DNA from 3 places in the Halomonas sp. BLK-85 genome. Region 2 is predicted to be linked to each of the others. Evidence: predicted binding sites of a transcription regulator. Region 2 holds the regulator's gene; each other region holds the start of a gene.
The links. The regulator LexA, encoded in region 2, represses DNA repair genes until DNA is damaged. The targets are predictions, from matches to a motif close to TACTGTNTANNTANACAGTA.
Positions count from the first base shown of each region.

Region 1 (10,853 bases), 690 kb from region 2:
CCAGCAAAAGGTTGTTGATCAGCAGCAGCGAATCTCTGGATAACCAGCTGAATCCAACCTGATGGCTGACGCGCGGCGCGCGCAGGGCAAAAATGAACAGGGAGATAGCCACGGTAATGGCCAGCAGCATAAGAATGAAGAAGCCACGCGAAGGGTCATTGGCAAAGGCATGCACCGAGGTCAGCACCCCGGAACGCACCAGAAAGGTTCCCATCAATGACAGCGAGAAGGTGGCAATGGCAAGCAATACCGTCCAGCTTTTGAAAGACCCGCGCTTTTCGGTGACGGCCAGGGAGTGAATCAGCGCCGTGCCCGTCAACCAGGGTAGCAGAGAGGCGTTTTCGACCGGGTCCCAGAACCACCAGCCGCCCCAGCCAAGTTCGTAGTAGGCCCACCAGCTACCCAGGGCAATTCCCACGGTGAGAAACGCCCAGGCCACGTTACACCAGGGGCGCGCCCAGCGCGTCCAGGCTGAATCAAGACGTCCACCCAGCAGGGCGGCAATGGCAAACGCAAATACCACTGAAAATCCGACATAGCCCATGTACAGCATCGGTGGGTGAATAATCAGGCCGAAATCCTGCAAGAGCGGATTAAGGTCAGCGCCGTCCTGCGGAATACCGGGCAGCAGGCGCTCGAATGGGTTTGAGGTCATCAGGATGAATAGCAGGAAGCCCACGCACACCGCCCCCATGACGCCAGTAACACGAGCCACCATGTCACGCGGCAGGTTGCGTGAAAACAGCGCCGCAACAAAACTCCAGCCTGCCAGCATCAGACTCCACAGCAGTACAGAGCCTTCATGGTTACCCCAGACAGCGCTGAACTTGTAGTACCAGGGAAGCAGGGAGTTGGAGTTATTGGCCACATTGGCCACGCTGAAATCATCCAGCATATAGCTTGTTGTCAGGCACGCATACGCAATGCCAATGAACAGAAACTGGCCACCGGCCATCGGAAGGCCATAGGCCATCCACAAGGGTTTACGCATCGTCGCCCCTGCCAGCGGGGCAAGGGTCTGGACAGCGGCCATCAACAAGCCAATCACCAGGGCATAATGGCCAATTTCAGGGATCATTTCAGTGAACATGTTCGCTCCGGTTCAGCACGTTAACGTCTTGATAACTGAACGTCTTGAAAGCAAGGCAAGGCGTCATGACTGGCAAGGCTGACAAAGGCCGCATCAGTAATCGCTCGCTTCGGGGACACCCTGGGCGTCAAGGCGCTTGCCAATTTCTGCTGCTTTTGCCTGATAGTCTGCAGGCTCGTACCCTGCTTCTTTCAGAGCTTCAGCCACTTCAGGCGGCATATAGTTTTCATCGTGCCGGGCGAGTACTTCATCAGCACGGAAGCGTCCATCCGCCTGCAACTGCCCGACCACCACTACCCCCTGACCTTCACGGAACAGGTCAGGCAGGATACCGCTGAAATAGACATCCAGGTCATCCACGTAATCGGTCACCACAAATTCGACGTTCAGGGTCTCGGAATCACGCGCCACCGTGCCTTCCTTGACCATGCCACCGGCACGAATCGTACGCTCCATGGGGGCATTACCCTGAGCTATCTGCACAGGACTGAAAAAAAGGTTGATATTGGCTCTAAGGGCATACAGCGTCAGCCCCACCGCAATGGCGGTTAAGGACACCAGGCCAAGAATCACGAAAAGTTTCTGCTTGCGTTTAGGTGTCATGACGACCCCCCTTGATCGACTGGATAAAGCGTTGCCTGGCTATCGCCTTGCTGTTGGCGTGCCTGTTCTCTTCGCGCACGGCGTTTAAGACCTTCGACCAGCTGACGACGCTCGACGCGTGCATGCCATACCAGCCCCAGGATCAACAACAGCGTGATGGCCCAGGAAGACCAGACGTAAGGTCCATGGCCTCCCATGGCAATAAATTCAGCAAAAGAGTCAAATGCCATTTATTTTGCCCCCTCAACCAGTTCACGCACCCAACGTTTGTTCGACTCACGGCGCAAGATTTCGTTGCGTGTCCGCATCAGGGTCAGAGCAATAAAAAAGCTGTAAAAACCCAGTACCATGATCAGCAGCGGTAACCACATATCCATGGGCATGGCCGGGCGTGACGTAATTGTGAAGGTGGCGGGCTGGTGCAGGGTATACCACCAATCCACCGAGTATTTGATAATTGGGATGTTGATCACACCGACCATGGCAAGTACCGATGCCGCACGGGAGGCGCTGTCACGACTGGTGAAAGCGCCCCTGAGTGCAATCACACCCAGGTAAAGAAACAGCAGGATCAACATGGATGTCAGCCGCGCATCCCACATCCACCAGGTACCCCAGGTAGGAACGCCCCATACAGCGCCGGAAAACAGCGACACAAACGTCATCGCGGCGCCAAGAGGTGCCATAACGGCCGCCGCCATATCAGCGACTTTTATTTTCCAGACCATGAAGACCAACCCGGCCACGGCCATGGAAACAAATATCGACTGGGCCAGGAAAGCCGCGGGCACATGCACATAGATAATCCGGAAACTGTTGCCCTGCTGATAATCCGCAGGCGCGAACAGCAGACCCCAGACGGTTCCGACCACAATCAGACCCGCAGCGGCCACCCAGAACCAGGGTTGCAGTTTTGCACTAATCCGATAAAACCACTTAGGTGACCCAAGCTTATGTATAAAAGACCACATGTTCGCGTGCCCTCAACCGTTAATACTGATTCGCAATGATGCTGCAATTGCCCAGGGTGCCAGCATCAGCGCCACCGCCAGCAGTGCCCCCAGAATGGCCAGATGGGCGGTGACTGGATCACCGGCAATCGCCGCCTGAACAGCACCCGCCCCAAAAATGAGCACCGGAATATAAAGCGGCAGCACCAAAAGGGATAACAGCACACCACCGCGTGCCAGGCCAACCGTCAAGGCCGCGCCTATGGCACCAATCAGGCTGAGTATCGCGCTGCCCAGCGCCAGTGAAACAGCCAGAACCACATAACTCCCCCCGGGAAGCGCTAACATTATACCCAATATCGGCGCCATTAGCGCCAGTGGAAGCCCTGTTAGCAGCCAATGAACCGCGACTTTAGCCAAGGCTAATGCAGATAATGGCTGAGGGGCCAGCAAAAGCTGCTCCAGGCTACCGTCGTCGTAATCACTGCGAAACAGGCTATCCAGTGACAGAAGTGCCGCCAATAAAGCCGCCACCCACAGGAGCCCCGGCGCTATGATCGCCAACAACTCAGGGTCTGGTGAGATACCAATCGGAAACAGCGTAATGACCAGGGCAAAAAACACCAGCGGATTCAGTACTTCTCCACGGCGACGTAGCATTAATACCAGATCGCGCTTGAGTGTTGCCTTGAGGGCCAATAAAAGATTTTCTGACGGTTCTTTCAGATGCGGCTTCAGACCTGGGGCAAGTTTCGCGGTTTCAGGCTGCAACACCACTTTTCTCCTTCATGATTACCCAAGCTGAATACGACGCAAGGCGGGTGAGGATGATAACTCATGGTGGGTCGTAACGATAACGCAGCCGCCCTTATTGGCGTGTGCAACCAATTGCGCTTCAAGTGCAGCTACGCCGTGGCGATCTATGGCAGTGAATGGCTCATCCAGCACCCAGAGAATACGAGGCGTCAGGGTTAATCTGGCTAATGCAATACGGCGTTGCTGACCAGCAGAAAGCTGACCGGCAGGTACATCTTCAAAACCGGCTAACCCGACACTTTCCAGCGCTTCCCAGGCGGCAGCTTCATTATCCCGCTGGCCGTCCAGCGCCTGGTACCAGGCCAGATTTTCAAGTGCACTTAATCCGGTCTTAACGCCTGGTGAGTGACCCAGATACAAAAGATTGGCCAGGAAATGTTCACGCACATGGCGCATGACCTCACCATTCCAGATCAGCTCACCATGGTAGTCAGTCAACTGCCCGGAAAGAATTTTTAATAAAGTGGTTTTGCCGCTGCCGTTTGGCCCTTCGATCCGGACAACTTCACCGCTGCAAATATCCACATCAAGGCCCTTGAAGAGCCAGCGTTCATCTCTCTCGCAGGCAAGGTGGCGGGCTTGCAGGGACAGACTCAAGGCGCGCTCCAGACACAATTAATTATGTAACAAACTTTACACGGAAAGCGTCTATCCCGCCAGTCACCCACTGCGGCGCCGGGTCGCAGTAACACGGGCAACTGCACCCTGACAGCCAGATATAACGGCTGCTGGAACTGTATAGAAAACCATGTATACTGAAAGTACTGTATAGAAAGACATGTCATTTAAGCATGACCGTAGACTGATCGCCTGCTTATGTCCATCGCCCTGATGCTGGAGACTATCAATGAGCGCCACGACTGCCATTTCCGTTGACCATGCCCCCTCTTCTTCTCACCATGTGAACCGAGGATGGACCAGAGGCAGGGAATCAGCACTTTCCTGCACTGCAAATACCACACGACGACACACCACTTATGCTGTCAGAGTGCGCGGTGATCGCATGCAGGATTGCGACCTGCATGATGGAGATGTCATCATCATCCGTCGCAGTCAGACGGGCGCCGCCGAGGAAACTGTCAGCGCAGAAATCAATCATCAGCCGATCAAGCTACAACACCTGAGTATTGACCGCCATGGCCTCTACCTGCTCGCGCAGGATGACAGCATGCCTGCTATCCACCTGCGCAATCAGGACATTCAGGTACTTAACCTTGTCATGGGAGTTGGACACTGTCTAACGGAGCATTAATGCGTTATCCCGTTCCCGCGCTGGAAGCGAATAGTTGGCATAGCCATCAAATCGACATTGAAAAAAGTCAGTTCATTGCCTGGCTGGCACATACGCCTTCTCCGGATGCTCTGCACTCCCTGGTAGCGGCCGCAAAAGCCGCTCACCCCAACGCCAGCCATCACTGCAGCGCCTTTGTTGCCGGCCCTCCAGGCGAGCAGACGGCCATCGGCTTTTCTGATGATGGTGAACCGGGTGGCACGGCGGGTCGCCCCATGTTCCAGGTATTGAACGGCAGTGGTATCGGTGAGATAGGTTGCGTGGTGATCCGTTATTTTGGTGGCATCAAGCTGGGAACGGGCGGGCTGGCCCGAGCCTACGCCCAGGCGGTCAGCCAGGCGCTTGACGGCATTCACACCCGTGAAATCATTGAGTGCGACACGCTAACCTTACGGTTAAGCTTTGCCCAAGAGGCTGATGTCCGCGCCTGGTGCACTGAAAATGCCCTGCCCGTTCTCAGCGCTGACTATGATGGCGACGGCGTCAGACTGGCCCTCGGTTGGCCACGCGACAGATCCCTTGACCTCAGCCCCCTGGAAAACCGTCTCAAAAGCACAGTCGTCATCGACACTTCCCAAACTGCCTCACCATAGCGGGCAAAAAAATACGGCATATGCAATCTCTGCACATACCGTATTTCAATTGTCCTGAAGCAAAACGTTCACGCTACCAGGGTGTAAGACCTTCTACTCCAATGACTTTTACCCCAGGTACTTGATCATCACGCCAGCGGCAACCGCAGAACCAATCACGCCGGCCACGTTGGGCCCCATGGCGTGCATCAGCAGGAAGTTATGAGGGTTGGACTCAAGCCCAACCTTGTTGGCGACTCGGGCTGCCATCGGAACAGCCGACACACCTGCCGCCCCGATCAAGGGGTTGATCGGCATCCGGCTCACCAGATTCATCAGCTTGGCCATCAGGACCCCCGCTGATGTCCCGATGGCAAATGCCACCATTCCCAGACCCAGAATACCCAGGGTTTCTACCGACAGGAAACTTTCTGCCATTAACTTGGAACCAACTGAAAGTCCCAATACGATCGTCACTATGTTGATCAATGCGTTCTGGGCCGTATCGGCAAGGCGCTCTACTACGCCGCACTCGCGCATCAGATTGCCAAAACAGAACATTCCCAGCAGCGGTGCCGCATCTGGCAGAAAGAGTGCCACCAGCACCAATAGCATCAGCGGGAAGACAATTTTTTCCAGTTTTGACACAGGACGCAGCTGCGTCATGGTGATCTCACGTTCTTTTTGCGAGGTTAAAAGGCGCATGATCGGCGGCTGAATCAAGGGCACCAGAGCCATGTAGGCATAGGCAGCAACCGCAATGGCCCCCAACAATTCAGGCGCCAGTACGCTGGCCACATAGATGGAGGTTGGCCCATCAGCCCCGCCAATAATACCGATAGCTGCCGCCTGATTGAGCGAAAAGTCCATGATGCCCATTGAGCTAAGCGCTACGGCACCAAACAGAGTAGCGAAAATACCAAATTGGGCAGCAGCCCCCAGAAACAGGGTACGCGGATTGGCGAGCAGCGGCCCGAAGTCGGTCATCGCCCCTACGCCCATGAAAATCAGCAAAGGTGCAATACCGGAGGCAATGGCCACGCTATAAAAGCTGTAAAGCATGCCATCGCTGTACCCAACGTTGGTGGCGATATCTCTGGCAGCACGCAGTGCCTCTGCTGATGTATCGCCATAAGCGACACTTTTCAGCACTTCACGCCAACTTTCAACATCATCCAGTGGGTTGAGAACCACCCCCAGGGCCTGTGCGAGCTGCTGCAAGACCGCTGGCTTGGCAACGTCAATAGCCTGGTCAAGCGCTGAAATGGCCAGGCCCGCTTCAGGAATATTGGCCAATATGCCGCCGAAACCAATGGGTACCAGTAGCAGAGGCTCAAACTTCTTATGGATTGCCATATAAAGCAACAGGAGCCCAACCACAATCATCGCCGCCTGACCCAGCTCAAGGTTATAAAGCCCTGAGCCTTCCCATAACGTGATTAACTTATCCATAGTACGAAAACCTCTTAGAGTTCGATCAGTGCATCGCCAACGGAGACACTATCGCCCTCACTGACTTTCACGGCGGATACCGTACCGCCACTCGAGGCACGCACTTCGGTTTCCATTTTCATGGCTTCAAGAATGATGACCACATCACCCGCTGCCACGACGTCACCCGGCCTGACATTGACTTTGAAGATATTACCGGCCAGCGGTGCGTTAATAGCCTCGCCACTGGGGGCAGGCGATGCCGCTGATGAAGGCGCTTCACTTTGCTGCTGAACGTCAGCGATCTCGCCACCCTCAGCCACCTCTACCACATAGGCTTTACCATTCAGCTTGACAGTATAGGTTTCAGGTTCATGCGAAACTGCCGGTGTTTCAACCACCTGGGTTTTAGCAGGCACACCTGGACCCTTGCTATCCTGTGCCTGCGGCACAGGCTCAAAGGCATCCGGATTATCTCGATTTTTCAGAAACTTGAGGCCAATCTGGGGGAAAAGCGCATAGGTCAGCACGTCGTCTACCTGACGCTCACCCTCTGCCAGGCGAATGTCTTCTGCCTTGGCTTTTTCCTCAAGCTCCGCTTTCAGCTTGTCCATTTCTGGCTGGAGATTATCGGCCGGACGACAGGTAATCGGCTCGCCGCCCTCAAGAACACGTTTTTGCAGTTCGTCGTTAAAAGGCGCCGGGGCAGCCCCATACTCACCTTTTAAAAGTGCCTGAACTTCCTTGGAAATGGATTTGTAGCGTTCGCCCATCATCACGTTCATCACCGCCTGGGTCCCCACAATCTGAGAGGTTGGCGTCACCAGAGGAATGAAGCCCAGATCTTCACGCACGCGGGGAATTTCATTCAGCACATCATCAAGCCTGTCGCCCGCGCCCTGTTCCTTCAACTGACCTTCCATATTGGTCAACATGCCACCCGGCACCTGAGCCACCAATATCCGCGAATCAATACCTTTCAGAGAGCCTTCAAACGCCGCGTACTTCTTGCGCACTTCACGGAAGTAACCCGCAATGTCTTCAAGCAGCTCAAGGTCAAGGCCGGTATCTCGGTCAGTCTCCTTGAGCATGGCCACTACAGATTCGGTTGGGCTATGGCCATAGGTCATTGACATCGACGAAATGGCGGTATCGACGTTATCGATACCGGCTTCCATTGCCTTGAGAATCGTCGATGTTGAAAGCCCTGTCGTGGCGTGACACTGCATATGCACCGGTATCGACAGTTCCTGCTTCAGGCGGGTGACCAGATCAAACGCTGTGTAAGGCGTCAACAGCCCGGCCATATCCTTGATAGCAAGGGAATCTGCCCCCATATCGGCGATGGTCCTGGCCAGATCCACCCAGCTATCCAGAGTATGTACCGGGCTTACCGTGTATGAAATGGTACCCTGAGCATGCCCCTCGACGTTACGTACTGCCTTGATGGCACGTTCAAGATTGCGTGGATCATTCATCGCGTCAAATACGCGAAAGACATCGACACCATTCGTCTTGGCGCGCTCGACAAAGCGGTCCACGACGTCATCTGCATAATGGCGATACCCCAGAATATTCTGCCCCCGCAACAGCATCTGCTGTGGCGTGTTGGGCATCGCTTCTTTCAGGGCGCGAATCCGCTCCCACGGGTCTTCGCCAAGATAGCGTATACAGGCGTCAAAGGTGGCGCCGCCCCAGGACTCCAGCGACCAGAAACCTACCCGGTCAAGCTTTTCTGCAATCGGCAGCATGTCATCCAGGCGCATCCGGGTGGCAAAAAGCGACTGGTGGGCGTCGCGCAGCACGACATCAGTAATACCCAAAGGGCGCTTCGTCTCTTTCATGACGTTTTCTCGCATTGGCAAGTGAATCAGTAGAAATGGATCGTAAGAGGGGGGTATTGGACAACCCGTTGCCGCATCCGCCCGAGCTTAGCCGGAGGCGCTTGTCTGGCGCCCATCATGTAATTAATTTACGTAGCTTAGCAAGCAAACAATACCCGCCTTTCTCTAGCGCCCCTTATGGCGACGATAACGATGCACAGCAGCGCTGATAACCGCCATGGCTTCATCGTTTTGCCCGACAGCAGCAGGCTTGGCCTTTGGCGTGTTCTGTAAGGGCGAATTGACAGTGGCAGGCTGAAAGCGCCTGATCACAATCGACATCAGCGTTACAGTGATTACCAGAATTGTAAGGAAAACAAATACAAACCCCATGCCTAGCCCCATCAGGGCGAGGCCTTCCGTCAGTAAGTCATTATCTTGCATCAGAGTCACTCCTCGTCTCAAGCCTTATTGACCAGCAAAAAGAGGTGAAGCCATGAATGGCGCAATAAAAATGGTACACTAAACTGCCATACTCAGATTCGAATGCAATGGCGCCATAGTGGAAGTCAACGTTGTTAATTTACTACATAAAGGCAGAATAGGCCTAGCCCCAATGGAAGGTGTCATTGATGCTCTGACACGTGATCTCCTGACCCGCGAAGCCGGATTTGACTGGACGGTTACCGAATTTGTACGTGTCATTGATGCTCGCCTGCCTCCCCGTGTGTTCTACAAGCACTGCCCGGAGCTCCTGCAATCATTAAAACAGTCACCCGTGGCAACACCTAGCGGCGTCCCTGTACATTTGCAGCTGCTTGGCTCAGACCCGCTGACACTTGCTGCTAACGCGCGTCAAGCACGTGAACTGGGAGCGCTGAGCATTGACATGAATTTTGGCTGCCCTGCCAAACTTGTCAACCGCCACGATGGTGGCGCGGCCCTGTTACGTGATCCGGAAAGGGTTTTCGATGCTGTCCGCGCGGTGGCTGATGCACTGGATGGCGACATCCCAGTGACAGCCAAGATACGACTGGGCTTTTCCAACCGCCTTCAAGCCGTTGCGTGCGCCCAGGCCGCACAGGCGGGAGGTGCTTCCCAGTTGGTAGTTCATGGCCGCACACGGGATGAAGGCTACCGCCCTCCCGCCCACTGGGAGTGGATTGGCCGAATACGCCAGCACATCAAGATTCCCGTCGTGGCGAACGGCGATATATGGACACTGGAAGATTACTGGAAGGCACGCACTCTGTCAGGCTGCGATGATGTCATGCTTGGCCGTGCCGCTCTTGCCGACCCCTGGCTGGCTCCACGCATTCGTCACTGGCAAGCTACCGGTCAGCGCCTGCCGGAAACCACATGGCGGATGCGCGCCGAGACTCTCTGCACCTACGCAGACTTACAATGCCAGAAACTGCCTGAAAAAGTAGTTACCTCTTTGGTCAAACAATGGCTGGCACAGATGCGCCAGGGCAACGCTGAGGCAAATGCGCACTTCCAACATCTCAAGCGCATCACTCGACTTGACGATCTGCTGCAGGCTCTTGCAAGCAGTGAAGTCTCTGAAAGAAAACCGCATAAAGCCCTGATTCAAACACCGGATATAACGACCCATGTATAAAAAAAGCGCCCTGACGCCGATAGGCGAGAGGGCGCTACACGATCGCAGGATCAGCCGCGAGCGACAGCTGATCCAGCTACAGGAAAACGTTAACCGGGCGATTCGATATCCAGACAGGATCGCAAAAGGGCAAGAAGTACTTCTATGAACAATACAATCAGAAAACCCGCTTTCAACAGAAAGCGGGTTATGAATCTGGCGCGCCCGGGAGGATTCGAACCTCCGACCCTCTGATTCGTAGTCAGATACTCTATCCAGCTGAGCTACGGGCGCTTAACAAAACGTTCAGGTGTATAAACTCGATAAGTTCAGGATCTAAAGCTGGAATGGCGCGCCCGGGAGGATTCGAACCTCCGACCCTCTGATTCGTAGTCAGATACTCTATCCAGCTGAGCTACGGGCGCATATTGATCCAGACCGAACTGTGCCATATGGCGGAGAGAGAGGGATTCGAACCCTCGATAGGGCTACAAACCCTATACTCCCTTAGCAGGGGAGCGCCTTCAGCCACTCGGCCACCTCTCCTTAACGGCACGGCGCGAATATTACCGATTTTGCTGTGTCTTGTCCAGGCTTATGACACTTTTTTTCAGTTATCATGCGAGAGTGGACGTAAACTTCGCCGCCGACAAGACCACTACCGCCTTACCCAATGA
Region 1 is NZ_CP087731.1:628,148-639,000, reverse strand. It holds gene LL947_RS02800 (heme lyase CcmF/NrfE family subunit) at 1-1,090, opposite strand, end outside; gene ccmE (cytochrome c maturation protein CcmE) at 1,184-1,693, opposite strand; gene ccmD (heme exporter protein CcmD) at 1,690-1,923, opposite strand; gene LL947_RS02785 (heme ABC transporter permease) at 1,924-2,664, opposite strand; gene ccmB (heme exporter protein CcmB) at 2,677-3,381, opposite strand; gene ccmA (cytochrome c biogenesis heme-transporting ATPase CcmA) at 3,436-4,056, opposite strand; gene LL947_RS02770 (LexA family protein) at 4,307-4,711, shown strand; gene LL947_RS02765 (IMPACT family protein) at 4,711-5,343, shown strand; gene LL947_RS02760 (sodium ion-translocating decarboxylase subunit beta) at 5,452-6,774, opposite strand; gene oadA (sodium-extruding oxaloacetate decarboxylase subunit alpha) at 6,789-8,597, opposite strand; gene LL947_RS02750 (OadG family protein) at 8,763-9,020, opposite strand; gene LL947_RS02745 (tRNA dihydrouridine synthase) at 9,193-10,197, shown strand; tRNA gene LL947_RS02740 (tRNA-Arg) at 10,394-10,470, opposite strand; tRNA gene LL947_RS02735 (tRNA-Arg) at 10,525-10,601, opposite strand; tRNA gene LL947_RS02730 (tRNA-Ser) at 10,630-10,722, opposite strand.
Region 1: the regulator LexA is predicted to act here: its motif matches at 4,222-4,241, upstream of LL947_RS02770 (LexA family protein).

Region 2 (10,853 bases):
GGCGGCAATCGGGTAACTCCCTGCTGGATGCGCTGCACCCGGCCGCCCTCCTGATCAATCGCAATCAGAAGATCGGGACGATGCTGACGAATCGTGTCGCACAAGGCTCGCACCTGAGCAGCACTTTGAATGTTACGTGCAAACAGGATGACGCCACCCAGGGCATCGTTCTGCAACAGCTGTCGTTCATCCGACGTTAACGAGATTCCTTCGAGGTCAAGCATGACCGGCCCAACTGAGTGCGTCATGACACAAGCATCCTGAAAAAAACGGCAATTCTAGTCGATCATTGCCTACATGCAACTGATCAAGCAGCCTGAAACGTCTGAATGGCTCTCTCTATCATCTGATACGGCCCGCCTAGAGGTGGATCCAGACCGGCGTTCCGGGTACGGCGAACGCGAATACATCCAGCAGGTCCTGGCGTTCAAGCCGGATACAACCATGAGACAGGGGCTGCCCCATCGGTTCAGTGGCAGGCGTACCGTGTATATAGATATAACGACGCTGTGAATCCACCTGTCCACCGCGGTTAAACCCTGTTTCCAGGCCACACAGCCAAAGGATCCGAGTCAGGATCCAGTCTCTTTCGGGAAACTGCTCATGCAAGGCTGGTGAGTAGACTTCCCCCGTCCATCGGCGGCCCTGGAATACGGCGTCAGGCGGCGCACTCTCGCCAATAGCAGCACGCACATAGTGCCAACCCAATGGGGTCTGGCCACTGCCATTTTGCTGGCCGGCCCCCGCCTTGCCAGTGGAAACCTGCATAGAAATCCGTTCCACACGTCCCTGCCACAACGTTAACAACTGCCGAGTAATATCGACATCGATCCACTTGCCGGTGTCAGGAGGCAGTTCAATCAGCAAGGGTGTACGCATTGCTATGCTCCTTGCCCTCGAGCGCCTTGCGTTCCGACGCGACCGGAGTTGGCAATGGTGCATTCATTGCCGCGACCACCACGGGGCGCAAGCGACGAACCAGATCGCGCACGGACACATGCTCCTGATAGTCTTTCTGGGCAATATCTTTAAGCGCATCCAGCCCAGAAAAGGTAAAAATCACTGTCCCCAGCATGAAATGCAAGCGCCAGAAACGCTCAGCATCAGGCAGCTCAGGTGTGGCCTGGCGCACAAGCTCGGTAAAACGTGTGAATACATCACCATATTGCTCCTGGATAAAACGCCGAAGGTGCCCCTGTGCCTGGCTATAGGCTAACCCCAGTAAGCGCATGAACACCTTCAGGCTGTTACGCTCAGCAGGCACCGACAGCACTGTTGTTGCCATTGTTTCCAACAGCACTTCCAGTGGAATGATGCTTCCCTGATAGCGTTCCTCCAGCTCGTCCAATGCGCTATGAAAACGCACACTGAAAGGGTCCAGATAGCGCGAAAATACCGACTGAATCAGGGCTTTTTTGGAGCCGAAATGGTAATTGACCGCGGCCAGGTTGACCTTGGCTTTGCTGGTAATGTTGCGCAATGATGTTTCAGCAAAGCCGCGTTCAGCAAAAAGGACCTCAGCAGTGTCAAGGATACGGGTCACTGTGTCGAGCTGAGCCATGAGAGTGCTCCAGAAAACAGGTGTTTAAAACATGAACCGATATTACGTCATGACTTGCAGTCGCTCAACGCCTGTTGAATCAAAACTGACCCTCAAGCCTTGAAACAGTTGCCGACGGAAGATCAATAACACAGCTATCTCACGCAAGCCTCTGGTATAGCTACACAAAATTCAATACTCAACCTATACTGGACAGAGGCACATACTGTATACTTAATCACATGGTTCATTACGCCAGTTTTTGAAATCGACTAAATAATCAGCCCATCAATAGGTAACGACGCGTTGTTACTTATTCATTACCGACACCTTCAGGTGGGAGAGCTCCATGTCTCGTCCTTTGACTGCGCGCCAACAGAATGTTTATGACTTTATTGTCAAAACCATGGGTGAATTGGGTTACCCACCCACGCGTGCCGAGATCGCCAAGGCACTAGGCTTTCGTTCCCCGAATGCAGCAGAGGAGCATCTCCGGGCATTGGAACGCAAGAAAGTGATTCGCATTATCCGCAACACCTCGCGTGGTATCCGTCTGCCGGCACAGGAAAGCGTTGAAGTGACGCCACCAGTGCCTGAAACCCAGGTAGTCGAAAGCGTACCTGTCAGCAGCAACAACGGCGGGTTACCGATTATCGGCGAGGTTGCTGCAGGCAGCCCGATACTGGCCACAGAACACATTGATCGTTATTGTCCGTTACCCGCGGAATACTTTACACCCAGGGCAGATTACCTGCTGCGGGTGCGCGGGCTTTCGATGAAGGATGTCGGGATTCTGGAAGGCGATCTGTTGGCCGTCCACCGTACCGAACACGTACGCGACGGCCAGATTGTGGTTGCCCGTCTGGATGACGAAGTGACTGTGAAGCGGTTCAAACGCGAGGGCCATCGGGTTCAACTGCTGGCTGAAAACGAGGATTTCCTGCCGATTAACGTTGACTTGCGTTCCCAATCACTGGAAATAGAAGGCGTAGGGGTGGGTGTTATTCGTGGAGGCAGCGGACAGGCACTGGGATAACGGGCCTGCCCGCTTCAGGCGGCATTACTTACTGCATATCAATGTAGCGGTGGTCATTAAAGGTGGCCACCCACTGTGGGTGGTAGACCAGCAGGACACTTAGCAGCATACCGGTAATAAATGCTTCTGATGGCATCAAAAGTGGCAGAAAACGCGCGTATTCCCGGGCAAGATAGACCGCCTCGGGATCTGTGCCCGCCAGTACAATCAGCCCCACCGCTGTCAACCCACCTGCCAGCGTTGCCAGTGCGGTCCCGAAAAAACCGCAGGCAAACATGAAGACCATCAGGTTATCAGGCATCTTGCGATCGACAAATCGCCAGATAAGGCCTGTCGTCAAGGCTGGCACTATCCCGGTCACCAGAACATTTGCCCCCAGCAACGGCCACTCGTTGCGACCGATCAGTACCATGGCAAGGTTGATCATAACGTTACTCAGCAATGCCAGCGGCGCCTTGAACACCAGCGTCATCAAGACGGTAAATACCAGGTGCAGGGTCAGCCAGTCCACTGCTTGCGCGCGCAGTTGCCACATAAGCACAACGGCGAGTGTCGCCGCCAGCCAACGATGTTGCAAAGCGGTATCGTCCAGAAGCGCCTGCCAGGGCTTCAGCATCAACACCCAGACCAGCACTGCAAGGGAAAGCAGCCCGGAAAGCAGTAGCGCCCAAGGCGCCAGGACACTTTCGGAAAAAGACATATAGATACCACCTCAAGCGGTCAAAAGCGGGATTTCCCAGCGAATATTCCAGACCCTAATTGAACACAACCGTCTTGTTGCCGTGAATAATGACTCTGTCTTCAAGGTGCCAGCGAACACCACGTGCGAGCACTGATTTTTCAACGTCGCGCCCAAAACGCACCAGATCCTTTGGCGTATGGCAATGAGTAACCCGATGGATATCCTGCTCAATAATCGGACCTGCATCGAGTTCTTCAGTCACATAGTGACAGGTAGCACCTATCAGTTTAACCCCCCTTTGATAGGCCTGATGATAAGGCTTGGCGCCCGCGAAAGAAGGTAGAAAACTATGATGAATATTGATGACCCGGCCGCTTAAACGCAGGCACAATGCGGGCGGCAATATCTGCATATATCTGGCAAGAATGACACAGTCCGCCTCAAGCGCTTCTATCTGTGCTTCAACGGCATCGAATGCCGGCTGTTTGTCGTCAGGGTCTACCGGAATATGCTGGTATGGAATCCCATACCACTCTGTCAGTGAACGCATATCATCATGGTTGGAAAGTACGCCGACGATATCACAGGCAAGCTCCCCTGCCTGCCAGCGATAAAGCAGGTCCACCAGACAGTGAGATTCCTTGGACACCATGATGACCACTTTTGGCCGCTTGGCCGTGTCGGTCAAGGCCCACTCCATCTGAAAATCTTCGGCCACGGGCCGAAACGCCTGACTGAAAGCATCAGGACCGATCGCCAAGGAATCAGCCAGAATTTCATAGCGCATGAAAAAGCGCCCGGTTTCCAGGTCTGAATGCTGGCTCGCCTCGGTAATTGAGCCACCTTGCTGAGCAATGAAATTGGCCACTCGTGCCACTATCCCTACCTGATCCGGGCAGGAAACCACCAAACGATAATATCGGGACATAAAAAGACTCTGTGATAGCACTGGCCTGAAACTGGCGACGACCATAAATCTATTTCGCCATCCTGGGTTGCTTGCCTCTGCAGAAGGACAAACGACAGTTACAGTGTACCGGATGCAGGCACGCTGATCACGGTTGCAAATTGACCGCCAGCACCGCAGTGATTGTGGCCGCCCCCCTCAATCCCGTATAGTAATGTCCTTACTTTTTTTAGGCTTTTCACCCACGATGCATCCACCCCGCGTACATATTCGTCCCCGTCGTCGCCCCCCGCTGCAGTTACTGCCGCTTGGAGGGTGCGGCGAAGTGGGAATGAACTTCACCCTGTACGGCTATGAAGACCACTGGGTAGCGGTTGATTGTGGCATGATGATCCGTCAGGACATGCCTGGCACCCCTCTTCAGGTTCCCAATCTGGATACCTTGAGCTCTCTTGGCGTTACACCCGCAGCGCTGTTTATCACTCATGGCCATGAAGATCATATTGGTGCGGTCGTCTGGCTATGGCCCAATTGGCAGTGCCCGATCTACGCCACCCCCCTGGCCGCAGGTCTTTTGCGACTCAAGTTTGCCGAACATGGCTTGAGTCCGGATAAGATCATTGTGGTGGAGCCTGGCGAAGCCCTTTCATCCGGGCCTTTCACCGTTCGCCACTTACCGTTACCGCACTCCATTCCGGAAAGCTGCGCACTGATGATGCTAGTGGGTGACTATCGCGTTCTGCATACCGGCGACTGGAAGCTGGATGCTCAGCCATTGGTCGGCAAGCCAGCTGACGCTGGACAGTTTCGCGCCCTGGCACCACTTGACCTGGTAGTGGGTGATTCAACCAATGCGCCAATGCCGGGACATTCAGGCAGCGAGGGTGATGTCGCCCGGGCACTGGCCAGAACCATTGCCAACTGCAAGGGACGGGTCGTCATTTCCTGCTTTGCCAGCAATGTGGCACGAATAGTGGCCATTGCCCGAGCCGCTCAGCAGTGTGGGCGGCGAATCAGCCTGATGGGTCGCTCCATGGAGCGAATGGTGACGGTGGCCAGAGGACTTGGTTATCTTGACGAATTGCCGCCGCTGGTGCCTTCTCATGATCTGGGCTATCTGCCCGCTGATGAAGTCATCATCATTGCCACGGGCAGCCAGGGTGAACCACGCGCAGCGCTGCAGCGTCTTGCTCAGCGTCGTCATCCCTTTGTTGATCTGGAGCCAGGCGACAACATCATCTTTTCAGCCAAGGCGATTCCGGGCAACGAACGCCCTATTGAACGGCTGAAAAAACGTTTTACCCAGATGGGTATTACCCTGTTTGATGAATTCAACCACCCGGAACTCCATGCAACAGGTCATCCGGCACAGGAAGAACTGACAACCCTCTACCGCTGGGTAAAACCGCGTCACCTGCTGCCAGTGCATGGCGAGGCGCGACATCAGCAGGCTCATCAAGCGCTTGCCGAGTCGCTCAACATTGCAGCCCCGCTCGCGCCACTAAACGGCGATCTGATCCATTTTGATGCCCACGGACTCCGCCATCAGGCGCGCTACCCCCAGCCGCCCTGCATTGTCAGCCAGAACAGCGTTGTGCCTCACCCTGGCCTGGAAACATCTACTCAAAACAAACGCCGTGGCAGTCTGTATCTGGCTTTACCTGTCACTGCCAGCGATGTTGGCTGGTGGCGTATCGGCCGGCTGATGCTGGACAACGCTGGAGCAGGCGCGCTGGATGAAGACAGCTTCAGCGACTGGTTGGACGAACAATTGAGCGACATTCATGCTGACACCCTGGCAGAGCTACGTCAGGCATTGCAGCCACGCCTGATCAACTGGCTGGCAGAACATATGCAGCACTTGCCAGATGTGCACCTGCAGATCATGGCGGCAGAAATGCCCGAATGGACCAAACCGGATCAGGAAAGCTGAGAAAGGTTATCCTCCTTGCCAGCGGGTCGCATCCTGCTGGTCTGATTCGCGTTCCTTCACCCAGTAATCGCCATCCCGGGCGTGCTCCTTTTTCCAGAATGGCGCTCGGGTTTTCAGAAAATCCATGATGAAGTCACAGGCTTCGAAGGCATCACGCCGGTGCGCGCTGGCCACCGATACACGAACAATAGGGTCGCCCGGCGCCATATAACCAATTCGATGAATGATTCTGACTCCCTGCAGCGACCAGCGATGCCATGCCTGCTTGCCGATGTCCTCGAGGGTGCGCTCTGTCATGCCCGGATAATGTTCAAGAGTCAGCCCTGTCACGTCAGGGGATTCATTGAAATCACGCACCAGGCCTGTAAAACTGACCACAGCGCCGACATCGCTGCGGTTCTCCAGAAGGTCCTTATAGGCATAAGCCATATCAAAGGCCTGCGTCTGAATACACACGTCAATATTCATGGTTAGCCGCCGGTTACAGGTGGGAAAAATGCCACTTCATCATTGTCTGTCAGGCGAGCACTGTCATTCACCATTACCTGGTTGACTGCACACAAGGTGCGCTGATCACGCAGGATGTCAAAACAGCTGTCCCGAGCGCCGAGCAGTGATTTCAACCCGGCGATATCTTTGGTATCCAACGCATCCAGGGAAATACTGAGATCACTATGCCCCAGGCGCTCGCGCAATTCAGCCAGAAACTTGACGCGTACGCACTCGCCTACACAGCGGTCACCCAGATGTACTTCGCCTGTCGCGCTCTCACCGGCCACCCATGGCGCGACCTGTCTATCGTCAGACCCACGCTGGTAGTCACCGCTTTTGCCACCCACCTTGGTATCCAGTTGCATGCCTTCAATACGCATCGACTTGTCAACAGCCTTGCACATGTCATAAAGCGTCAAACAGGCGACAGACACGGCCGTCAGTGCTTCCATTTCGACCCCGGTCTGTCCTGTCAGGCGGCACAGGGCGGATACATGCACACAGTTGTTTTGCATATCGAGTTCGAAATCTACCGTCACCTTGGATAGCGCCAACGCATGGCAGAGCGGAATCAGTTCATGGGTGCGCTTGGCCGCCTGAATACCGGCAATCCGCGCGGTGGCGATAACGTCTCCCTTGGGCAGCCCCCCGTCCGCCAGCAACTGTAGAGTCTGCGACTGCATCGTGATGCGCCCCGAGGCCACTGCCTGACGCTGGGTTGGCTTTTTTGCCCCCACATCCACCATATGTGCTTCACCGTTAGCGTTCAGATGCGTCAGTTGCATATCAAATCACCCCAGTGTCAATCCAGACCGTAAATTAAGATTGCCAAATGCACCGGCCAGACATTACAGATATTCTTGGCGCCGCATAAAGCCATGAACCCATTCAGCAATACCTGGCACGTCGTCTATATCAAGGCGCGCTACCGTCTTACTCAACGGTCGGATATCCGTTCGTTTGAGCGCCGCTGCACACACCCCGTTATCATCCAAAATAGCGGGATCGCCCACTTCCTGACGATAGACTACCAGCTTGGGAAGGGGCCAGGCCTTGAACCCTTCGACGATGACCAGATCAGGCGCGTGCGGTGCCATCAAGGCCAGCAGATGATTCAGGTCAGGCTCTTGTTGCCCCGGTGTTTCCTGCATCAATGCGTAACGTTGATGAGACGCCACCAACATCGGAGAAGCGCCCGCCTTACGCAATTGGTAACTATCCTTGCCAGGTGTATCCACCTCAAAGGTATGGTGGGCATGTTTGATCACCCCTACCTTCAGACCTCGCTCCTGCAGGATTGGGAGCAGAGCCTCAAGCAGGGTCGTTTTGCCGGTACCGCTCCAGGCCGCCACACCCAGAACAGGAAACCCGGTGGCCACCAGGGGGGCAATCTCAGAGGTACTCATAGCGATCCTTTTTCAAACCGGTGACAAGCTTTATTCATCTTCCTGGGCACGCGGCAAGGCCAGGTTCAGGACAATCCCTACAATCGCGGCCAGGCTCACGCCCTGCAGAGTGAATTGACCACCCCCAAACTGCATCCCGCCAATGCCAAATACCAGAATCAGTGACACGACGACCAGGTTACGCGGAGCCGTCAATGACTGCCCTGCCCTGACCAGGGTGTTCATCCCCACCACAGCGATGGAGCCAAAAAGCAACGTCATGATACCGCCCATGACAGGACCGGGAATGGTCTGCAGCAGCGCCCCCAGTTTACCAATAAAGGCCAGCAGAATGGCGATGATGGCGGCAATTATCATATACATTGGATTGAAGGCGCGTGTCAGCGTTACTGCCCCCGTCACTTCTGAATAAGTGGTATTGGGCGGGCCGCCAAACAGGGCAGCCAAAGTCGTGGCCAGGCCGTCCCCAAGCAATGTCCGATGCAAACCGGGTTTTTCCAGGTAATTCTTACGTGTGACAGAGCCTATCGCGACCATGTCGCCGATATGCTCAACGGCAGGTGCGATGGCCACCGGGATCATGAACAGAATAGCCGCCCAATGAAAGCTTGGAGCTGTAAAGCCGGGCAAGGAAAGCCAGCTTGAAGAGGTAACCGGCGAAAAATCCACGAGCCCCATGATCAGCGCCAGCACATAGCCACTGATGATACCGCCCATGATCGGCACCAGACGCAACAACCCACGACCAAACACCGCCAGTACAAGCGTAATCAGGAGGCTGGTCATGGATAGGAAAATGGCCGAACCATAATCGATATTATCGCTGTTTTCACCGGTAGCCATACTGACAGCCACCGGCGCCAACGCCAGACCTATCACCATGATCACAGGCCCCACCACGACCGGTGGCAACAAGCGATGTAGCCAGGCGGTGCCCTTAAAGCGTACAACCTGTGAAATCACCACATAGACCAGTCCAGCCGCCATCAAACCACCCAGAGTGGCCGAGACACCAAAACTGGCAATTGAGCCTTGAATAGGCGCGATAAATGCAAATGATGACGCCAGGAATACCGGTACGCTCTGACGGGTCACCGCATGGAATACAAGTGTACCTGCCCCCGCTGTAAACAAGGCAACACTTGGGTCAAGCCCTGTCAGCAGGGGGACCAGTACCAGAGCACCGAAGGCCACAAATAACATCTGTGCGCCTGTCAGTATCATCTTGGGCCATGAGTCGTTTTGCACGGCTGTGGTTGTATCGCTCACACGCTGCCTCCATAGAAGGAATCGATGTCTGACGTCCTTGAGCCGCTGGCGGTCTCACGACAGTCATTCAAAAAAATGCCCCCAACGCCTGTAGCGTAAGGGGCAGAAAATAGGGAATTACTTAGCGCGTCCCGAAGATCTTGTCACCGGCATCTCCGAGTCCGGGGACGATATAGCCGTTTTCATCGAGCCGTTCATCGACACTGGCCGTGTAGATCTCGATATCCGGATAGGCCTCCTGAACACGCGCAATGCCTTCCGGGGCCGCCACCAGGACAATCACCTTCATCTGCTCGCAACCACGCTCACGCAGCATATCAAGGGTGGCCACCATGGACCCCCCCGTGGCCAACATCGGGTCAATGACAATGGCCATGCGCTCTTCGATATCGTTGGCAAACTTGGCAAAGTAAGGCACAGGCTGAAGCGTCTCTTCATCGCGATAAAGACCAACCACACTCACCCGGGCACTGGGAATCAGGTCGGTTACGCCTTCCAGCATGCCCAGTCCGGCTCGCAGAATAGGCACAACGGTGACTTTCTTGCCTTTAAGGCGTCGCGTCATGATGGCTTGATCATTCCAGCCCTGAATTTCATGGTCTTCCAGTTCCAGCCCCTGGGTCGCTTCATAGGTCAGTAGCTTGGCCACTTCACCCGCCAGTTCCCGAAAACTTTTGGTGCTGAGATCCATCTCGCGCATAAGACCCAGCTTATGCTGGACCAGTGGGTGATTTATGGCGTGTACGCTCATGGAACTTCCTCGCGGCGATCAGACGTGATGACGACGTTTGTCGACTCGACAAACGTATAAAATTGGCACGTATTCTACTCTCAACAAACGCTCAGGTTAAGGGGCCGCGGGCAATTGCCATTCAATCGGGTCACGCCCCTGAGCGACCAGGAAAGCATTGGCCTGGGAAAAGTGCCGAGTGCCAAAAAAACCACGGTGAGCTGACAGCGGCGAAGGGTGGGGTGCTTCGAGAATCAGATGACGCTGTTGGTCAATCAAGGTCTTTTTCTGCCGGGCATGACTGCCCCACAGCATAAAGACACAAGGTGGTGCTTGCTGACTGACCGTCTCAATAGCCCGATCAGTGAATGCCTCCCACCCTTTGCCACGGTGAGAAGCCGCATTACCCTGCTCGACAGTCAAGGCGGTATTCAGTAACAGCACGCCCTGGCGGGCCCAGCTCTCCAGACAACCATGGCGCACCGGCTGAAACCCGATATCGCTGGCCAATTCCTTGTAGATGTTGGCAAGTGATGGCGGCACCGGCACACCCGGCTGAACAGAAAAGCACAGCCCATGCGCCTGATTTGGGCCGTGATAAGGGTCCTGGCCCAGAATCACCACCTTGACGTTGCTCAATGGCGTCAGCTCGAAGGCACGAAACCACACGGAGGAATGTGGGTAAACCACTTTTCTGGCGGCTTTTTCAGCCGCAAGAAACTGCTTGAGTGAGTGCATGTAATCAGCCTGGAATTCGGCGTCCAATGCTTCTGCCCACTCACCCGATAATGGATTTGCCATACCTGCCCTCGCTCATACCCTTCAAGTAGCAGCCGCTTGCAGCTGCGCTCACGCTGG
Region 2 is NZ_CP087731.1:1,321,319-1,332,171, reverse strand. It holds gene nagZ (beta-N-acetylhexosaminidase) at 1-248, opposite strand, end outside; gene LL947_RS05950 (L,D-transpeptidase family protein) at 361-879, opposite strand; gene LL947_RS05945 (TetR/AcrR family transcriptional regulator) at 857-1,561, opposite strand; gene lexA (transcriptional repressor LexA) at 1,890-2,576, shown strand; gene LL947_RS05935 (energy-coupling factor ABC transporter permease) at 2,605-3,276, opposite strand; gene purU (formyltetrahydrofolate deformylase) at 3,332-4,186, opposite strand; gene LL947_RS05925 (ribonuclease J) at 4,497-6,098, shown strand; gene moaE (molybdopterin synthase catalytic subunit MoaE) at 6,105-6,566, opposite strand; gene moaC (cyclic pyranopterin monophosphate synthase MoaC) at 6,569-7,375, opposite strand; gene mobB (molybdopterin-guanine dinucleotide biosynthesis protein B) at 7,439-7,996, opposite strand; gene LL947_RS05905 (uracil-xanthine permease family protein) at 8,027-9,220, opposite strand; gene upp (uracil phosphoribosyltransferase) at 9,387-10,016, opposite strand; gene ung (uracil-DNA glycosylase) at 10,113-10,796, opposite strand.

Region 3 (10,853 bases), 930 kb from region 2:
CTTTTCAATATGCAGATGCTGGTGCGCCTGGGCGGCTACCTGGGGCAGGTGGGTCACCGTCATCACCTGGCCGTTTGTACCCAGTTTGCGCAGCAACTGACCGACAATTTCTGCGGTAGCGCCGGAAACACCGACATCCACTTCATCAAATATCAGGCTGGGAATGGTGGAATGGCTGGCCGCCACCACCTGGATCGCCAAGCTCACCCGGGACAGCTCACCCCCAGAGGCTACCTTGGCCAAGGGGCGTGCCGGCTGGCCAGGGTTGGCGCTGATCAGGAACTGTACCCGATCCAGCCCTTCAGGCGCAGGTGTTTCTCGCGCCTGCAGGGCCACCTCAAAGTGGGCTTTGTCCATGGCCAGAAAAGCGAGTTGCTGTTGAACTTCCTTGCCCAGCTTGAATGCGGCTTTCTTGCGCGCCTCGTTGAGCGCTCTGGCCTGCTGGCGATAGCGTTCGCGAAGTTCGTCGGCTTTTGCTCCCAGCGCATCCAGATCATTGTCGCTGGTATCCAGCTGATCAAGTGTCGCCATCAGCTGTTGGTGAAAGGCATAGAGTTCTTCCGGGGTAATGTGATGCTTACGCGCCAGGCGGTGAATATCACCCAGGCGATCCTCCACATAGGACAGCCTGGCGGGGTCAAGTTCGGTGTGGCCGGCCAGGCGTGAAAGTTCGCTGGTAGCTTCCTCGATCTGGATCTGTGCGTCGCCAAGCAGGTTGAGTGTATTGGCCAGCGCGCCTTTGTCGCTGCCAGGCAGCGCACTCAAACGCTGATGCGCTTGATGTAACAGGTTTAGGGCACCACCTTCGTCACTGGCACAGCATTCGGTGGCAAACTCGGTTTCACGCAGGATTTCATCGGCATGAGCCAGTTGCAGCTGCTCTTCCTCCAGTTGAGGAAGCTCGTCCTCTTCCAGGCCCAGTTGGTCAAGCTCTTCTACCTGGTAGCGCAGCAGTTGGCGCTTGGCTTCAATCTCGCTGCCCGCTTCACTGAGTTCTTTGAGACGTCGCCGAGTACGCTGCCAGGCACGGAAGGTCTCGGTCAGGACGCTAACATCAGCGTTGAGGCCTGCGTAATCATCCAGCAGTGCCAAGTGGGTTTCTTCCCGCATCAATGCCTGATGAGCATGCTGGCCGTGAATCTGAATCAGGTGCTCACCCAGCGACTTGAGGTCGGTGATGGTGGCTGGCTGGCCGTTAATCCATGCCTTGGAGCGCCCGTTGGCGGTAATTACGCGCCGCAGCAAGCACTCGTCGTCGCTCAGCTCGCGGTCGGCAAGCCAGGCTTGTGCAGCAGGCAGATGATGTATGTCGAAGCGCGCGGAAAGGTCAGCGCGCTCGCGGCCATGGCGAACGCTGCCTGCATCTGCCCGTTCGCCCAGGCACAGCCCCAGAGCACCCAGCAGAATCGATTTCCCGGCACCGGTTTCCCCGGTGATGGCGGTCATTCCTCCGCACAGTTCCAGTTCAAGATGGTCGACGATGGCGAAGTCCTGTATCGCGAGCTGGGTCAGCATGCTTTCCTCCCGGCGCCTGGGCAGATCAAGGATGACGGATGACTGGATACACATCCAATTATTGTTGTTTTATACAGTAGCTGATGATGCGCTTCAATGCCATCTCTTCACGTTCGGCTCTTGAGATGAGCGCTATGGCCCCCATATACCCTGCAAACCATCGGGTCAGTGCATGTTTTAAGACTCATATTCAAGACCCGGTTTTCAAGTCCCCGTTTTTAGACCCAGCTTTGTAGGAGTATCCCATGGCCAAAGAACCACAAACCCCGCTTGATGATGAGTTGGCTCGCCACGAGCAGGAGTCCGAGTCCCCTGAGCAGGAAGCCGAAGAGCGCCTGGCTGAGGGGGAACTTGAAAACCTGATTGATGATGAGGGCGGTACCGTCGAGACGGCTGACGAAAATCCGGAAGCCCAGGTCCTGGCCGCTCAGGTAGAAGAGCTTGAGCAGAGCCTGGCCGAGGCCAAGGATCAAGCGTTACGCGCGGCTGCAGAAGCGCAGAACGTCCGTCGGCGCGCCGAACAGGAAGCAGAGAAAGCACGTAAGTTCGCACTGGAAAAATTCATCAAGGAACTGCTGCCCGTGGTGGATAGCCTTGAGAAAGCGCTGGAAACCATGCAGGAAGAGGCCTCAGAAGTTCACCGTGAAGGTGTTTCCATGACGCTTAAAATGCAGATGGATGTACTTAACAAGTTCGGTGTTGAGGTGATCGAGCCCCACGGTGAACCCTTTGACCCGCAGGTGCATGAGGCCATGACCATGGTACCTAACCCTGATCTGGAGCCGAATACCGTGATGGACGTGATGCAGAAGGGGTATCTCCTGAATGGCCGTCTGGTGCGTCCGGCAATGGTGGTGGTAAGCCAAAAAGCAGGATAACCAAGCGAAAGGGCCCTTGAAATGCAGTTTGTGGCCCCCAAATAGAAGAGCAACCAGGCGGTATGGCTATTCTTCAGCCGCCGCTATTACTCAGACGACATTTTTGTCATCCGTTTCCAAATACGAATTCGAGGTTTCTACTATGGGACGCATTATTGGTATTGACCTGGGCACCACCAACTCTTGTGTGGCAGTGCTCGACGGCGATAGCGCCAAGGTCATCGAAAACGCAGAAGGCGGCCGTACGACGCCGTCCATCATCGCCTATACAGACGACGGCGAAACACTGGTCGGCCAGGCCGCCAAGCGCCAGGCAGTGACCAACCCGGAAAACACCCTGTACGCTATCAAGCGTCTGATCGGCCGCCGTTTCAAGGATGATGTCGTTCAGAAAGACATCAAAATGGTGCCTTACAAGATCACTGAAGCCGATAACGGTGATGCCTGGGTCGATGTAAAAGACAAAAAGATGGCGCCGCCGCAGGTCAGCGCGGAAGTCCTCAAGAAAATGAAGAAAACTGCCGAAGACTATCTCGGCGAAGAAGTGACTGAAGCAGTCATTACCGTTCCGGCTTACTTCAATGACAGCCAGCGCCAGGCTACCAAGGATGCCGGTCGCATTGCCGGTCTTGAAGTCAAGCGCATCATCAACGAGCCGACGGCTGCTGCACTGGCCTATGGCATGGACAAGTCACGCGGTGACAAGACCATCGCGGTTTACGACCTGGGTGGCGGTACTTTCGATATTTCGATTATCGAAGTCGCTGATGTTGACGGCGAAACCCAGTTTGAAGTGTTGGCGACCAACGGTGACACCTTCCTGGGTGGCGAGGATTTTGATCTCGCGCTGATCAACTATCTGGTCGACCAGTTCAAGGCTGACAGTGGAATGGACCTGTCCGGCGACAATCTGGCCATGCAGCGCCTGAAAGAAGCCGCCGAGAAAGCCAAGATCGAGCTTTCAAGCGCTCAGCAGACTGATGTCAATCTGCCATACATCACGGCAGACAACACCGGGCCCAAGCACCTGAACGTCAAGGTGACCCGCGCCAAGCTGGAATCCCTGGTGGAAGATCTGGTTCAGCGTTCGCTCGAGCCCTGCAAGGTCGCTCTGAAAGACGCTGGCCTGTCTGCAGGTGATGTGGATGAGGTGATTCTGGTCGGTGGCCAGACGCGTATGCCACAGGTTCAGCAGAAAGTGGCTGACTTCTTTGGTAAGGACGCTCGCAAGGACGTCAACCCGGATGAAGCCGTGGCTGTCGGTGCGGCGATCCAGGGTGGTGTTCTGGGCGGTGACGTCAAGGACGTACTGCTGCTCGACGTCACGCCGCTGACCCTGGGTATCGAAACCATGGGCGGCGTAATGACCCCGCTGATCGAGAAAAACACCACCATCCCGACCAAGAAGACGCAAACCTTCTCCACGGCAGATGACAACCAGACTGCGGTCACCATCCACGTAGTACAGGGTGAACGCAAGCAGGTGTCGCAGAACAAATCACTGGGCCGTTTCGACCTGGCTGATATTCCGCCGGCACCGCGCGGTGTGCCGCAGATCGAGGTGGCCTTTGATCTCGATGCCAACGGTATCCTGAACGTGTCTGCCAAAGACAAGGCGACCAACAAGGAGCAGTCGATTGTCATCAAGGCGTCCAGCGGTCTGACCGATGACGAGATCGAGCAGATGGTGCGCGACGCTGAAGCTCACGCGGACGAAGATAAGAAGTTCGAAGAGCTGGTGCAGCTGCGTAACCAGGCAGACAGCATGATTCATGCCACACGCAAGACGCTGACTGAAGCAGGCGACAAGGCAACCGATGACGAGAAACAGGCTATCGAGGCCGCTATCGGCGAGCTTGAAGAAGCCGTCAAGGGTGACGATCAGGACGATATCCAGAAGAAACTGGATACACTGACGGAAGCCTCCGGTCAGCTGGCGCAGAAGATGTACGCCGAGCAGGCTGAAGCCGCGCAGCAGGCAGAGGGTGACGACGCCGAGAACGCCAAGCCGGAAGAAGACGTGGTTGACGCCGAGTATGAAGAAGTCAACGACGACAAGAAAAAGCAGTAAACACCCTCTTTCTGTCAAGGAAAGCGGTGACGCGGGAGATTACTCCCGCGTTGCTGTTTCCGGTCATGACGTTTGAATGAATGCGTAGCTAATCAGAATGTATAGCTAACCAGGAGGCGTAGGACCCATGTCCAAGCGCGATTATTATGAAGTCCTGGGGGTCGATAAAGGGGCCGATCAGAAAGAGATCAAAAAGGCCTACCGCCGCCTGGCCCAGAAATATCACCCCGATCGAAACCCTGACGATAACACGTCGGCTGAAAAATTCCGTGAAGTCTCGGAAGCCTACGAAGTGCTTACCGACAGTGAAAAACGCGCTGCCTATGACCAGTTTGGCCACGCCGGTGTCGATGGCCAGGGTGGCGGCTTTGGCGGCGGTGGCTTTGGCGGCGGTGGTGCCGGTGATTTCAGCGACATCTTCGGCGATGTGTTTGGTGATATTTTCGGCGGAGGTGGCGGTGGCCGTCGGCGCGGCCCCAATGCCCCGGCGCGTGGCTCCGATTTGCGCTACAACCTGGAGCTTGATCTGGAAAGCGCTGTGGCGGGCACCACGGTGGATATCCGGGTGCCACGCCATATCAACTGCGATCGCTGCGACGGTGATGGTGCCGAACCGGGCTCCAGCAAGGAAACCTGCCCCACCTGCCATGGCCATGGCCAGGTACGTATGCAGCAGGGCTTTTTTGCGGTTCAGCAGACATGCCCGACCTGTCACGGCAGTGGCCAGCACATTAAAGTGCCTTGCCATAAATGTAACGGTGAAGGCCGCGTGCGTGAGACCCGTACCCTGTCAGTCAAGATCCCGGCAGGTGTGGATACCGGTGACCGCATACGTCTGAACGGTGAGGGTGAAGCCGGTATTAATGGCGGCCCGCCGGGTGATCTGTATGTCCAGGCATCCATCAAACCGCACCACATCTTCCAGCGTGATGGCAAACACCTGCAATGTGATGTACCCATCAACTTTGTGGATGCAGCCCTGGGGGGCGAGCTCGAGGTGCCCACTCTGGATGGCCGCGTCAAGCTGAAGATTCCGCCGGAAACCCAGACCGGCAGGCTCTTCCGGCTGCGTGGCAAGGGCGTCAAGCCGGTACGCGGCGGTGCCCCCGGCGACCTGCTGTGCAAGGTGGTACTGGAAACCCCGGTCAACCTCAACGACGAGCAGAAAGATTTGCTTCGCCAGTTGCAGGAAAGTTTTGACGGTAGCAATAGCCACAGCCACTCGCCCAAGAAGACCGGTTTCTTCGACAGTGTGAAGAAGTTCTTTGAAGATATGAAACCCTAGGGTGTCAGGTGGATGTTAAACCCCCGGTGACTCGCGTCATCGGGGGTTTTGCTTTCTGGTATACTGGTTCTCATTTAATCCTCAAGGACACAACAGGAGTTTCCATGACCCGAATTGCCATTGTTGGCGTGGCTGGACGTATGGGCCGCACACTTGTTAATGCCGTGGAGCTGGACCCAGAAGCGACGCTGGCTGGCGGCGTGGTGGAGCCGGGAAGTTCGCTGGCCGGCGCTGATATCGGTGAGTTGGCGGGGGTAGGAAAGAAAGGGGTCGCCGCCGTGGATTCTCTGGCGGCACTGGCAGATGACGTCGAGGTGCTGATCGACTTCACCGCGCCTGAGGTTACCCTGGCGAACCTGGCGTACTGTGCCGAGCATGGCAAGCGGATGGTGATTGGTACCACGGGCATGAGTGATGAACAGATTGCCCAGCTGGATAGCTACCGTGAGCGAGTGCCCATGGTGTTTGCACCCAACATGAGCGTGGGGGTCAACCTGACGCTGAAACTTCTGGAAACCGCTGCCAGGGCGCTGGGTGATGAAGGTTATGATATTGAAGTTATCGAAGCGCACCACCGCCATAAAATAGATTCGCCCTCTGGCACGGCGATCAAGATGGGGGAAGTGGTGGCTGGGAGTATTGGTCGTACCCTCAAAGAGCACGGCGTGTTTGAACGGGTCGGACAGTGTGGTCCGCGTACTGATAAAGAGATCGGTTTTGCCACTGTGCGAGCGGGTGACATCGTCGGTGAGCACACCGTGATGTTTGCCACGGAAGGTGAGCGGATTGAAATTACCCACAAGGCTTCCAGTCGGATGACCTTTGCCAAGGGCGCCGTGCGCGCCGCCCGCTGGGTGGCGTCACAGCCTAACGGCCGCTACGACATGCAGGATGTGCTCGGGTTGGGCGTTGATGCCTGATGCGCCGTAGGGTGTCAAAGGCGATAGGGGCTAGCCGAATGGCCACAAAACCTGTAGTATTCCGAAAATTTTGCCTTGGTGGCGATTAGAGCACCTTGAGAGACAGCGCTTGTTGCGCTGGCCACATTCAGCGATGCCAGTAGCATGCAGCAGCACAGTGAAAAAACAACAAGCGGGATGAGACCGGTTTATTTAATCGGCTTCGTCCCGCTTTTTTACGACCCGATGGTTGCCCAGTCACCATTGTTATCAGATTGCCGAGCCTGCGCCTTGCGGCGCCTACCAGCATGGGAGGACTTGTCTTGAATAACCCCGCATTGAGCAAACCCGCAATATTGGCCCTGGAAGATGGCAGCGTATTTCACGGCACGGCGATCGGCGCCGAAGGAAAGACCAGCGGTGAGGTGGTGTTCAATACGGCCATGACCGGCTATCAGGAAATCCTTACCGACCCCTCCTATACCCGCCAGATCGTGACTCTGACCTATCCCCATATCGGCAACACCGGCGTTAACGCTGAAGACGTTGAATCTGGCGCCATTGCGGCGGCGGGGCTGGTGATTCGCGACTTGCCGCTGCTGGCCAGCAGCTTCCGCTCAGAGCAGACCCTGTCTGATTATCTGGTCAGCCAGAACGTACTGGGCATTGCCGATATTGATACGCGTCGATTAACCCGCATCCTTCGCGATAAAGGTGCCCAGAACGGGGCGATACTGGCGGGCGCAGACGCAGAGGGCGACGATGCGGTAGAGCGGGCATTGACCGCTGCCAAGGGGTTTCCTGGGTTGAAAGGGATGGACCTTGCAAAGGTGGTGTCCTGCCAGTCGCCCTATGAATGGCGCGAAGGTGAATGGACACTGGGTGAAGGTTATGCTGACACCTCACTCAGCGAACGCCCTTTCCATGTGGTGGCGTACGACTACGGCGTCAAGCGCAACATCCTGCGCATGTTGGCCTCTCGTGGCTGCCGCCTCAGCATAGTACCCGCACAGACGCCGTCTGCCGAGGTGCTGGCCATGCAACCGGACGGTATCTTTCTGGCTAACGGCCCGGGTGACCCGGAGCCCTGCGACTATGCTATCAAGGCTATTCAAGAGGTGCTTGAGACAGAGATACCTGTCTTTGGCATCTGCCTGGGTCATCAGTTGCTGGCATTAGCGTCCGGCGCCAAAACCATCAAGATGAGTCACGGTCATCATGGTGCCAATCACCCGGTACAGGATCTGGATAGCGGGCGAGTCATGATTACCAGCCAGAACCATGGGTTTGCCGCCGATGAAGCCAGCCTGCCGGCTAACCTGCGCGCCACGCATCGTTCACTGTTTGATGGCACTCTTCAGGGGATCGAGCGTACCGACCGGCCGGCTTTCAGCTTTCAGGGCCATCCTGAAGCCAGCCCCGGTCCGCGCGATGTGGCGCCGCTGTTTGACCGCTTTGTCAGCATGATGCAGGCGCGTCGCTAACCGGCCAGCATACTTACTCAGGGTCAGGAAGCATCTGATTTATCGTCATCATTTCTGCGGGAACCGATATGCCCAAGCGTACCGACATTAACACCATCTTGATTATTGGCGCTGGCCCGATTGTCATCGGCCAGGCTTGTGAGTTTGACTATTCCGGCGCCCAGGCGTGTAAAGCGTTGCGCGAGGAGGGTTACCGCGTCGTGCTGGTGAACTCCAATCCGGCCACCATAATGACTGACCCGGTCATGGCCGATGCCACCTACATCGAGCCGATTACCTGGCAGGCGGTCGAGAAAATTATCGAAGCCGAAACGCCGGACGCCATCCTGCCGACCATGGGCGGGCAGACGGCGCTTAACTGCGCGCTTGACCTGGAAAAGCACGGCGTACTGGAGAAATATGGCGTCGAGATGATTGGCGCCAATGCGGATGCCATCAACATGGCAGAAGATCGCGACCTGTTTGACCAGGCAATGAAACGCATTGGTCTGGAGTGCCCGAAGGCAAAAGTGGCGCATACCATGAGTGAGGCCTGGGAGATTCAGGCCGAGTTGGGCTTTCCGACCATTATTCGCCCTTCCTATACCATGGGGGGGTCCGGTGGCGGTGTGGCGTACAACAAGGAAGAATTCGAGGAAATCTGCACCCGCGGTTTCGAGCTTTCCAACAATCATGAACTGCTGATTGATGAATCGCTGCTGGGCTGGAAAGAGTACGAAATGGAAGTGGTGCGGGACAAGAAGGACAACTGCATCATTGTCTGTGCGATTGAGAATTTTGACCCCATGGGCGTCCACACCGGTGATTCGATTACCGTTGCCCCTGCGCAGACGCTGACGGATAAAGAATACCAGATCATGCGTGACGCCAGCCTGGCCGTGCTGCGTGAGATCGGAGTGGAAACCGGCGGTTCCAATGTCCAGTTCGGTATGGATCCGAAAACCGGCCGCCTGGTGGTGATCGAAATGAACCCGCGTGTATCACGTTCATCGGCGCTGGCCTCCAAGGCGACCGGCTTCCCGATTGCCAAGATCGCCGCCAAACTGGCGGTCGGTTACACGCTGGATGAATTGCAGAACGATATCACCGGTGGTCGGACGCCCGCATCGTTCGAGCCGTCAATTGATTACGTCGTGACCAAGATTCCGCGCTTCACCTTCGAAAAATTCCCTCAGGCCAACGATCGTCTGACCACCCAGATGAAGTCAGTGGGCGAGGTAATGGCGATTGGCCGCACCTTCCAGGAATCGCTCCAGAAAGCCCTGCGCGGGCTGGAAACCGGCAATGACGGCCTGGATCCGATCATTACCGATTTTACCCCGGAGAATATGGCAATAATCCAGGGGGAGCTGCAGGCCGCGGGTGCTGAGCGTATTTTTTACGTGGCAGACGCCATGCGCGCAGGCATGAGTGTTGATGAGGTGTTTGCACTGACCAATATTGACCCCTGGTTCCTGGTGCAGATGGAAGACCTGGTGCTGGCGGAAAGTGCGGTTGCCAAGCGCTCCCTGTCTGATTTTTCCGCCCGTGAGCTGTACCAGCTCAAGCGCAAGGGCTTTGGCGATGCGCGGCTGGCCAGACTACTGGGCGTTTCGGAAAAAGAGTTCCGTAAAAACCGCCAGGCAGTGGGCATTCGTCCGGTTTACAAGCGGGTCGATACCTGTGCGGCTGAGTTTGCTTCAGATACGGCCTATATGTACTCCACTTATGAAGAGGAGTGCGAAGCAGAGGTTTCCGACCGTCAGAAGATCATGGTGTTGGGTGGCGGCCCTAACCGTATCGGTCAGGGTATCGAGTTCGACTACTGCTGCGTGCATGCTGCCTTTGCCATGCGCGATGACGGCTATGAAACCATCATGGTCAATTGTAACCCTGAAACCGTGTCGACCGACTATGACACCTCTGATCGCCTCTACTTTGAGCCGGTCACCCTGGAGGACGTGCTGGAAATTGCCGATAAAGAAAAGCCGGTCGGCGTGATTGTTCAGTTCGGTGGTCAGACGCCGCTTAAACTGGCGCGTGAGCTTGAAGCGGCTGGGGTACCCATTATCGGTACCACGCCGGATGCTATCGACCGTGCCGAAGACCGTGAGCGCTTCCAGGTGATGATTGATAAACTCGGCCTCAAGCAGCCGCCCAATGCCACGGCGCGCAGCTTTGATGATGCCTTTGCCAAGGCCGAGAAAATTGGCTACCCGCTGGTGGTGCGTCCCAGCTACGTGCTGGGCGGTCGTGCCATGGAGATCGTCTATGATGCCTCCGAGCTTGAGAACTACATGACCAATGCGGTCAAGGTATCCAATGACTCACCGGTCCTGCTCGATCATTTCCTGAGCGCGGCTGTCGAGGTGGATATTGATGCGGTGTCCGACGGCAAACAGGTTGTCATTGGCGGCATCATGCAGCACGTGGAGCAGGCGGGGGTTCACTCCGGTGATTCCGCCTGTTCGCTGCCGCCTTACTCACTGCCTGCCGATGTGCAGGATGAAATGCGTGATCAGGTCAAACGCATGGCTGTGGAGCTGGGCGTCAAAGGGCTGATGAATGTTCAGCTGGCCTGGCAGGATGGCGAGATCTATGTCATTGAGGTCAACCCTCGTGCCTCACGTACCGTGCCCTTTGTGTCCAAATGCATTGGTACTTCGCTGGCGCAGATTGCTGCCCGCTGCATGGCCGGTACAACATTGGCAGAGCAGGGTTTTGAGAAAGAAATCATCCCGC
Region 3 is NZ_CP087731.1:391,473-402,325, forward strand. It holds gene recN (DNA repair protein RecN) at 1-1,515, opposite strand, end outside; gene grpE (nucleotide exchange factor GrpE) at 1,761-2,393, shown strand; gene dnaK (molecular chaperone DnaK) at 2,536-4,464, shown strand; gene dnaJ (molecular chaperone DnaJ) at 4,592-5,749, shown strand; gene dapB (4-hydroxy-tetrahydrodipicolinate reductase) at 5,854-6,669, shown strand; gene carA (glutamine-hydrolyzing carbamoyl-phosphate synthase small subunit) at 6,987-8,132, shown strand; gene carB (carbamoyl-phosphate synthase large subunit) at 8,201-10,853, shown strand, end outside.
Region 3: the regulator LexA is predicted to act here: its motif matches at 1,575-1,594, upstream of recN (DNA repair protein RecN).